Regions from separate parts of the Clostridium sp. CTA-7 genome, predicted to be linked through region 2. Evidence: predicted binding sites of a transcription regulator. Region 2 holds the regulator's gene; each other region holds the start of a gene.

Region 1 (3,297 bases), on a different contig from region 2:
GCAGCTGTTAATCCTCTTGGCATACTCATCATAAGTTCAGCATCAACTATAGCCATATCTGGAGTTAGTTCGTAATCTGCAAGTGGATATTTAACACCTGTTTTTTCATCAGTTATAACTGCAAATGGTGTAACTTCTGATCCTGTACCAGCAGAAGTTGGAATAGCAACCATCATTGCTTTTTCACCCATAGTTGGGAATTTATAAACTCTCTTTCTTATATCCATAAATCTCATAGCTAAATCTTCGAATCTAACTTCTGGATGTTCATACATTACCCACATAATTTTAGCTGCATCCATTGGTGATCCTCCACCTAATGAAATTATAACATCTGGATTGAATGCAAGCATTGCTTCTGCACCTTTTTTAGCTGCTGCTAGAGTTGGATCTGGCTCAACTTCTGAGAATATTCTAAAGTCTATTCCATATCTTTCTAAAACGTCTGTTATTCTAGCTGTATATCCAAGTTCAGCCAAAATTTTATCTGTTACTATAAATACTTTCTTTTTACCCATATCATGTAATTCTTGTAAAGCGATTGGTAAACATCCATATTTGAAGTAAGTCTTTTCTGGAACTCTAAACCAAAGCATATTTTCTCTCCTCTCAGCAACACTCTTTACGTTAATTAAATGCTTAGGACCAACGTTTTCTGAAACTGAGTTTCCTCCCCATGATCCACATCCTAGTGTTAATGAAGGCGCTAGTCTAAAGTTGTATATATCTCCAATAGCTCCTTGTGATGCTGGCATATTTATTAATGTTCTTGCAGTCTTCATAGCTGCTCCGAATCTAGCGATTCTCTCTGTTGATTTTATTTGATCTGTATAGAATACAGAAGTATGACCCATGCCACCTAATTCTATTAATCTACAAGCTTTTGTTAGAGCTTCATCAAAAGTTTTAACTCTGTACATAGCAAGTACTGGTGATAATTTTTCATGTGAAAATGGTTCTTCTAACTCTACTGATTCAACTTCCCCAACTAAAACTTTAGCTCCTACTGGAACTTTAACCCCAGCCATTTCAGCTATCTTGTATGCTGGTTGGCCAACCATATTAGCATTTAAGCCACCTTTTTCATTTAAAATTATCTTTCTAACCTTATCTACTTCTTCACCTTTTAATATGTATGCTCCTCTTGCAGATAATTCCTTTTTAACTTCTTCATAAACTTCATCCATAACTAAGATGCTTTGTTCTGATGCACAAATAACTCCATTATCAAAAGTTTTTGAAAGAAGTATTGAGTTTACAGCCATTTTTATATGAGCTGTTTCATCTATAATAGCTGGAGTATTTCCTGCTCCAACTCCTAAAGCTGGTCTTCCTGATGAGTAAGCTGATTTAACCATTGCAGGACCACCTGTAGCTAGTATTATATCGGATTCTCTCATAACATTTTGTGATAATTCAACTGATGGTTCATCTATCCAAGCTATTATTCCTTCTGGTGCACCTGCTTTAACAGCTGCATCTAAAACTATTTTAGCTGCTTCAATTGTAGCTTTTTTAGCTCTTGGATGTGGTGATATAATTATTGCATTTCTTGTTTTTAATGCAATTAATGTTTTAAATATTGCTGTTGATGTTGGATTTGTAGTTGGAACTATAGCTGCTACAACTCCTATAGGCTCTGCTATTTTAGTTATACCAAAAGTATGATCTTCTTCTATAACTCCGCAAGTTTTCATATCTTTATATTGATTATATATATATTCTGCAGCAAAGTGATTTTTAATTACCTTGTCTTCTACAATTCCCATTCCACTTTCTTCAACTGCCATTTTAGCAAGTTTAATTCTATTGTCACTTGCTGCCATAGCTGCTTGTCTGAATATTTCATCTACTTGTTCTTGTGTGTAAGTGGCAAATACCTTTTGCGCTTCTCTTAATTCTTTAATTCTTTGAGTTAATTCTTGTGCATTTGTTACAGCCATTTTAATTCCTCCTACATATCTATATAATAATTTTATTTTCTAAATTTTCTTTTTTGTCTATCGACTAAGTACAAGTTTATTTTAGTATATTGTCTAATTTTTGTCAATCTTTTTTGTTAAAAATTTATCATATTTTTTAAAATTATTTTTTCGTCCTATTTTAATACATTATTATAAAGTTATTTTGCACATATTTAAACCGTTTTCCCCTTATTATGTTCATATAATATAATATTCGACTTTTATTATTAAGTTATTTTCTGATTATTTGTGTTATTTTGAATATTGATATAATCTAATCGTAACTAATCTCTTAAATGTATATGGCATTTTAAGTAATATTATTGTTATATATATAACAATAATATTTTAATTTCTTACTTTTCATCTTTTTAAATACTCTCATCTAGATTTTAATATACAATTAGAACTTAATTACTATTACTTTTCCTAAAAATCATATTAAATATTCATATCATATAAAGGTTGTTATAAAAAAATAAATAGAAGGTTGTAATATAAATAAAACCTTCTATTTATTCAATAATACTATGCTAGTAAAGTTCTATCACTTAAATCTTCATTTACATTAGCTTCCTCAAATAATTTCATTAATTTGGAATGAGTTAACTCTTCTTTTTCCTTATCTTTTACATCAATTATAATTTGTTCACTATGCATCATAATAAGTCTATTTCCACTTTTAATAGCTTGTTTTAAATTATGAGTCACCATAATAGTAGTTACTCCAGTTTCTTTAACCATTTTTTCCGTTATATCCATTATCTTTAAAGAAGTTTTAGGATCTAATGCTGCAGTGTGCTCATCCAATAATAATAATTTGAGCTTTGTCATAACAGCCATTAATAATGTCAAAGCTTGTCTTTGTCCTCCAGATAATAAATTTACTTTTGTATATAATTTATCTTCTAATCCTAAATCTAATTCTTTAAGAATATTTTTATAATAGTTAATTCTTTTTTTATTTATTGCGAAAGACAATCCATAAATTTTTCCTTTGTTATCAGCTAACGATAAGTTCTCTAATATAGTCATGTTCGGTGATATACCAAGAGATGGATTTTGAAAAACTCTACCTATATTTTTGGACCTTTTATATTCATCCTTATTTGAAACATCTTCTCCATCTAATAGTATAATTCCACTATCACACTCTATATTACCAGATACTATATTTAATAACGTTGATTTTCCAGCACCATTAGATCCAATTATACTTATGAAATCTCCTTTTTTTTACTTCTAAAGAGAATTTAGAAAAAACTTTATTTTCATTATTTTTTTGTAAATAAAAATATTATAAAGCTAAAAATAAATTAAAGTTTAAGGGGCT
Region 2 (3,297 bases):
AATCTATTATAAAGGAATATGGAAAAGATATAAAAAATCAAGAGTTAAGTGATTATGAAGAAATATCAGGACATGGAATTAAAGCCTTAATTAACGGAGCAGAAGTTTTAGTAGGTAACTATAAACTGATGGAAAAGTTTAATATAAGTTATACTGATATAGCATCAATTGGAACAATAGTTCATATTGCTATAAATAATGAATATAAAGGTAATATAGTTATATCCGATGAAATAAAAGAAGGTGCTAAGAAAGCCATAGAAGGCTTGAAGGAAGTTGGGGTTTCTCAAACCGTTATGTTAACAGGTGATAATAAATCCGTGGCAGAAAAGGTAGCATCACTAGTAGGCGTTGATAAGGTATTTTCAGAATTATTACCAGGAGATAAGGTTGAAAAGGTAGAAGGTTTAATAAAAGATAATTCAACTCAAGGAAAAGTTATATTTGTTGGAGATGGAATAAATGATGCACCAGTTTTAGCAAGAGCTGATATAGGAGTTGCTATGGGAGGAATAGGTTCAGATGCAGCTATTGAAGCCGCAGATGTAGTTTTAATGAAAGACGATCCAGAAGCTTTAGTTACAGCCATTAAAGTTGCAAGAAAGACAAATAAAGTTTTATGGCAAAATATAATATTCTCATTAGGAGTAAAAGTATTAGTATTGATTTTAAGTGCTTTTGGAGTAGCAACAATGTGGGAAGCAGTATTTGCAGATGTAGGAGTAACTTTAATAGCAGTTCTAAATTCAACTAGATGTTTAAAATAATTTTATAACTATTTTATTGACAAATTTCATCATATTAAATATAATGAATTAGGTTGAAAATTTTCAGGCGTAAGGGAAGCATACAAGATCATTATCTTGTTTACAAAGCTTTGAGAAGCTTTGTATAAATTTGAGACTTATGTATAACGGATCTGCTACGTTATACATAAGTCTATTTTTTATAACTAAATATAATTAAATTAATTTTTATTGGAAAATATTTTATTAAATGTTTATTAAGTATATAATCTATTTTTAGATTTTAAGAAAAATAAAAGAAAATTTTGAAACTTTGTTAAATACGTAACTCAAGTTGTTTTAAAATTTTAATAAAAGTGTTAAAATATATATTATAAATTTGGTAATAATAAAGTTTTAATATATGAAAATAAATTTGATTAGGAGAATGAAGGTTATGGATAAGAAAAAGAATATTTCTATGGCTGTAATTAAAAGACTGCCAAAATATCATAGATACTTACAAGAGTTGTTAAGAAATGATGTAGATAGAATTTCTTCAAAAGAGTTAGGAGAAAAGATAGGCTTTACAGCGTCACAAATACGCCAAGACTTAAATTGTTTTGGAGACTTTGGCCAACAGGGCTATGGATATAATGTAAAAGATTTATATAATCAAATAAGCCTAATATTGGGATTAAATAAAGAATACAAAGGAATCATAGTTGGAGCAGGAAATATAGGTCAGGCAATAGCAAATTACAGTAGATTTTCTCAAATAGGGTTAACTATAGAAGCTATATTTGATGCAAATCCTAAGCTTATTGGAATGAAAATAAGAGATATAGAAATACAAGATATTGATAACTTAAAATATTATTTAGGAGATAACAGTATAGATATAGGAATAATTTGTGTTCCTAGAATAAATGCACAAAAGGTTAGTGATACTTTAGTAGAAGGTGGAGTAACAGGCGTATGGAATTTTGCTCCAGTTGATTTATCTGTACCTGAAGAAGTTACAGTTGAAAATGTTCATTTATCAGAAAGTTTACTAACATTAATATATTTACTTCATGATAAAGATGAAAGTAAGTAGTTACATTAAAAAATTGCCTAAAATTAGAAATATTTATTGCAAAAGAAAATTTAAGAGTTTATAATAATAATTGAAGCGGGGGCTTCAATTATTTTTTTTATTAATTGTTACAAGATTAACAAATGGTTTATTTATTAAACATATAGATTATTAAAGAATTTTTGATATGTTTAGTTAAATATGTCACATTAAAGGGTATAAAGTATAGGTTTGAGAAGCTTATATAATTAAAGATTAATGAAAAATTGAATAATTTTATATAAGTATAGTTAAAGGGAGGACTTTATTATGGAGTTAAAGAATGTAATTCTTGAAAAAGAGGGAAATCTAGCTATTGTTACAATTAATAGACCTAAAGCTTTAAATGCTTTAAATTCAGGGACTTTAAAAGATTTAGATGCAGTTTTAGATGATTTAGAAAATGATCAAAATATTTACTGTGTCATACTAACAGGATCTGGGGAAAAAGCTTTTGTTGCTGGAGCAGATATTTCTGAAATGAAGGACTTAACTGAAGATGAAGGAAGAGAATTTGGTCTTTTAGGAAACAGAGTTTTCAGAAGATTAGAAAAATTAGATAAGCCTGTTATTGCGGCTATATCAGGATTTGCTTTAGGTGGTGGATGTGAATTAGCTATGGCTTGTGATATAAGAATAGCTTCAGAAAAGGCTAGATTTGCTCAACCAGAGGTTGGTCTTGGAATAACACCAGGATTTGGAGGAACTCAAAGATTACCAAGATTAGTTGGTGAAGGAAAGGCCAAAGAGCTTATTTATACTTGTGCGACTGTAAAGGCAGATGAAGCTTTAAAAATAGGTTTAGTTAATAAAGTTGTAGCATTAGAAAGTTTAATGGAAGAAGCTAAAAATATGGCAAAGACTATAATAGCAAATGCTCCTATAGCAGTAAGGCTATGTAAAGATGCTATAAATAGGGGGATGCAAGTAGATATAGATAAAGCTATAAAAATTGAAGCCGAAGATTTTGGTAAATGCTTTTCTACAGAAGATCAAAAAGAGGGCATGGAAGCATTTATGGAAAAGAGAGCCAAAAATTTTTCTAACAAATAGTCAGAAAAAATAAAATATAAAAAAAATTCAAATTAAAATAATTAAAAATATTTAAATTAAGTAAATTCATATAATTAAAAAAGGTTCAATATCAAGGAGGTATATTAAATGAATTTTCAATTAACTAGAGAGCAAGAATTAGTGAGACAAATGGCTAGAGAATTCACTATAAATGAAGTAAAACCAATTGCTGCTGAAATTGATGAAACTGAAAGATTTCCAATGGAAAACGTTGAAAAAATGGCCAAGCTTGGAATGTTAGGAATTCCTTTTTCTAAAGAGTACGGTGGAGCAGGTGGAGACACGCTTTCTTATATATTAACTGTAGAGGAGCTATCAAAGGCTTGTGGAACTACAGGGGTTATAGTGTCTGCCCACACTTCTCTTTGTGCATCTTTAATA
Region 3 (3,297 bases), on a different contig from region 2:
AAAAATTTAAAGTTTTGAAAATGTGATTATATAAGGCTTTTAGTAATTCAATGTAAAGAAGTAGAGTTGTTTTATACTTTCCTAACCTTCAGTTTGTAAGTGACATATGTAAGTTTGCGTTGACTTGGAGCGGAGCGAAGGAATAAGTAAACTTACATATCGCTACTTTTTTATTATTGAGCATAAAAAAGATATCTCAAATATATTTAAAAAAAGTTAGATTAATAGAGTTTAAATATAGAAAAATTAAGGCTTAAGATAGAGCAATATTTGTTTATTTGCTAGTAAGAGTGTATAATTATATAAGCATTGAATTTACGAAAATATGTAATAATTAAACTAGAATAAAGCTTATAAAAAATAGAAATAGTAAATATTAATAATGGAAATAATTTAATTTATATATAAATCAGGAGGAATCTAGAATGAATAAGAAAAAAGTTATAACTATATTTGGAACCAGACCAGAAGCTATAAAGATGGCTCCTTTAGTAAAAGAACTAGAAAAAAGGGAAGGAATAGATTCAAAGGTTTGTGTAACAGCACAACATAGAGAAATGTTAGATCAAGTATTAGATTATTTTGATATAAAACCAGATTTTGATTTGAACATAATGAAGAGCAAGCAAACTTTAACTGGAATAACTAATAGGGTTCTAGAAGGATTAGAAGAAATATTTTTAGAAGAAAAGCCTGATATGATACTTGTTCATGGGGATACGACTACTACATTTTCAGGAGCACTTGCAGCCTTCTATCAACAAATTAAAGTTGGGCATGTTGAAGCAGGTCTCAGAACCTTTGATAAATATTTTCCATTCCCTGAAGAAATGAATAGAAAACTTACGGGAGCATTAGCAGATTTGCATTTTGCACCAACAAAAGGTTCTAAAGCAAATCTTTTAAGAGAAGGTGTTAATGAGAAAGATATCTACATAACTGGTAACACTGTTATTGATGCTATGCTTCACACAGTAAAGGAAGAATATATATTTGAAAATGATATACTAAACACGATAGATTTTGAAAATAAAAAAGTTATAATGATTACTGCTCATAGAAGAGAAAACTGGGGGCAAGGAATAGAAAATATATGTGATGCATTAAGTAAGATAGTAGAAGAAAATAAGGATGTAGAGCTAGTATATTTAGTGCATTTAAATCCAGTTGTTAAGGATGTTGTAAACAGAAAATTAGGAGACAAGGAAAGAGTTCATTTATTATCACCATTAGATACTAAAGAAACTCATAATTTAATGAATAAGTGCTTTATGGTAATGACCGATTCAGGTGGACTACAAGAGGAAGCACCACACCTAGGAAAACCAGTATTAGTTCTTAGAGATGTAACAGAAAGGCCAGAAGCAGTTGAATATGGAACTGTAAAATTAGTAGGTACTGATATTGAAAAGATAATAACTGAAGCTAATAATTTAATAAATAACAAAGATGAATATACTAAAATGAGTAAGGCTGCTAATCCTTATGGAGATGGTTTAGCATCAAAGAGAATTGCAAATATAATTGAAGATTATTTTAACATAAGAACGTTAGAAATAGATGAATTTTTAAGATAGATTTTGAAAATTATGGTTGAATAAAAGGGATAAAGTGATATAATTAAATTGTGTTAATTGTTTAACAAATTAGATAATTCTGACTATTATATGGAGGAGATGTGGATTATGAGAGAAGTTATAATTGCAAGTGCAGTAAGAACTGCTATTGGTTCATTTGGAGGAGCATTAAAAGACGTATCAGCAGCAGAATTAGGAGCAGTAGTAATAAAGGAAGCTGTAGCTAAAGCAGGTATAAAGGGTGAATTAGTAGAAGAAGTTGTAATGGGTAATGTTATTCAAGCAGGGCTTGGACAAAATGTTGCAAGACAAGCAGCTATAAAAGCTGGATTACCAGTAGAAGTACCTGCTATGACAATAAATAAAGTTTGCGGATCAGGTTTAAGAACGGTTGCATTAGCAGCTCAAATGATAAAAGCAGGAGATGCAGACATAGTTGTAGCTGGTGGTATGGAAAATATGTCTCAAGCTCCTTATCTATTAAAAACATCTAGATGGGGCCAAAGAATGGGCGATGGAAAAATGGTTGATTCTATGATAAATGATGCCCTATGGGATGCATTTAACAATTATCACATGGGAGTAACTGCAGAAAATATAGCTAAAGAATGGAATTTAACAAGAGAAGAGCAAGATGAATTTGCAGTTAACTCACAATTAAAGGCTGAAGCTGCTATTAAGGCAGGTAAATTTAAAGATGAAATAGTACCAGTTGTTATACCACAAAGAAAGGGAGAGCCAAAGGTAGTTGATACTGATGAATATCCAAGGTTTGGTGCTACAATTGAAGGAATGGCTAAGTTAAAGCCTGCATTTATAAAAGATGGCACAGTAACTGCAGCTAATGCATCTGGTATAAATGATGGAGCAGCAGCTTTCGTAGTTATGAGTGCTGAAAAAGCAGAAGAATTAGGTATTACACCATTAGCAAAAATAGTTTCTTATGGACAAAAAGGATTAGATCCTTCAATTATGGGATATGGACCTTTCCATGCAACAAAAAAAGCTTTAGAAGTAGCAAATTTAAAAATTGAAGATTTAGATTTAATAGAAGCCAATGAAGCTTTTGCAGCTCAAAGTTTGGCAGTTGCAAAAGATTTAAATTTTGATATGAGTAAAGTTAATGTAAATGGAGGAGCCATAGCATTAGGCCATCCAGTTGGAGCATCAGGTGCAAGAATATTGGTTACATTACTTCATGAAATGCAAAAGAGAGATGCTAGAAAAGGTTTGGCAACTTTATGCATAGGTGGAGGAATGGGAACAGCTCTTATAGTTGAAAAAAAATAACTTTATATATAAAAGCTCTCGATATAAAATCGAGAGTTTTTATTTTGATATGAATTATAAAGATATTAATAGATAATAATAATAAATGAGAAAATATAATATTTACAATATAAAAGTGATATGTAGAACTGTATAAAATTTAAAGTAATATCTATAATAAGATTATTAAAACCTATATAACTGTTATATATATATAAAATATAAATACATACAAAAATATTTAGGAAAAATTATAAAGAAAAAAACTAAAAAATGAATAATCGAATAAATATTTATTCATCCTTTAAAATAGACACTAATAAATTATTACAGTATAAATGAATAAAAATTCATATAAACAAACAAAAATTGAAAAAAATGTAAATTTAATTTGAAAAAACTATTATGAAAATGATAACAACGGTAAAAATCTATATTTATAATATTCTGA

The links. The regulator Rex, encoded in region 2, represses fermentation and respiration genes when NADH is low (regulators of the CRP and FNR family bind a similar motif). The targets are predictions, from matches to a motif close to ATTGTTAANNNNTTAACAAT.
Region 1: adhE (bifunctional acetaldehyde-CoA/alcohol dehydrogenase) is a predicted target of Rex. The motif match lies at 2,056-2,075, and genes of this name have one in related genera.
Region 3: ACYUEX_RS03060 (acetyl-CoA C-acetyltransferase) is a predicted target of Rex. The motif match lies at 1,627-1,646, and genes of this name have one in related genera.

What each region holds. Positions count from the first base shown of each region.
Region 1 is NZ_BAAAAV010000004.1:205,537-208,833, forward strand. It holds gene adhE (bifunctional acetaldehyde-CoA/alcohol dehydrogenase) at 1-1,943, opposite strand, end outside; partial or broken gene ACYUEX_RS09770 (ABC transporter ATP-binding protein) at 2,493-3,240, opposite strand.
Region 2 is NZ_BAAAAV010000009.1:155,352-158,648, forward strand. It holds gene ACYUEX_RS16015 (heavy metal translocating P-type ATPase) at 1-767, shown strand, start outside; gene ACYUEX_RS16020 (redox-sensing transcriptional repressor Rex) at 1,183-1,824, shown strand; gene ACYUEX_RS16025 (short-chain-enoyl-CoA hydratase) at 2,113-2,895, shown strand; gene ACYUEX_RS16030 (acyl-CoA dehydrogenase) at 3,004-3,297, shown strand, end outside.
Region 3 is NZ_BAAAAV010000002.1:14,456-17,752, forward strand. It holds gene wecB (non-hydrolyzing UDP-N-acetylglucosamine 2-epimerase) at 426-1,577, shown strand; gene ACYUEX_RS03060 (acetyl-CoA C-acetyltransferase) at 1,686-2,867, shown strand.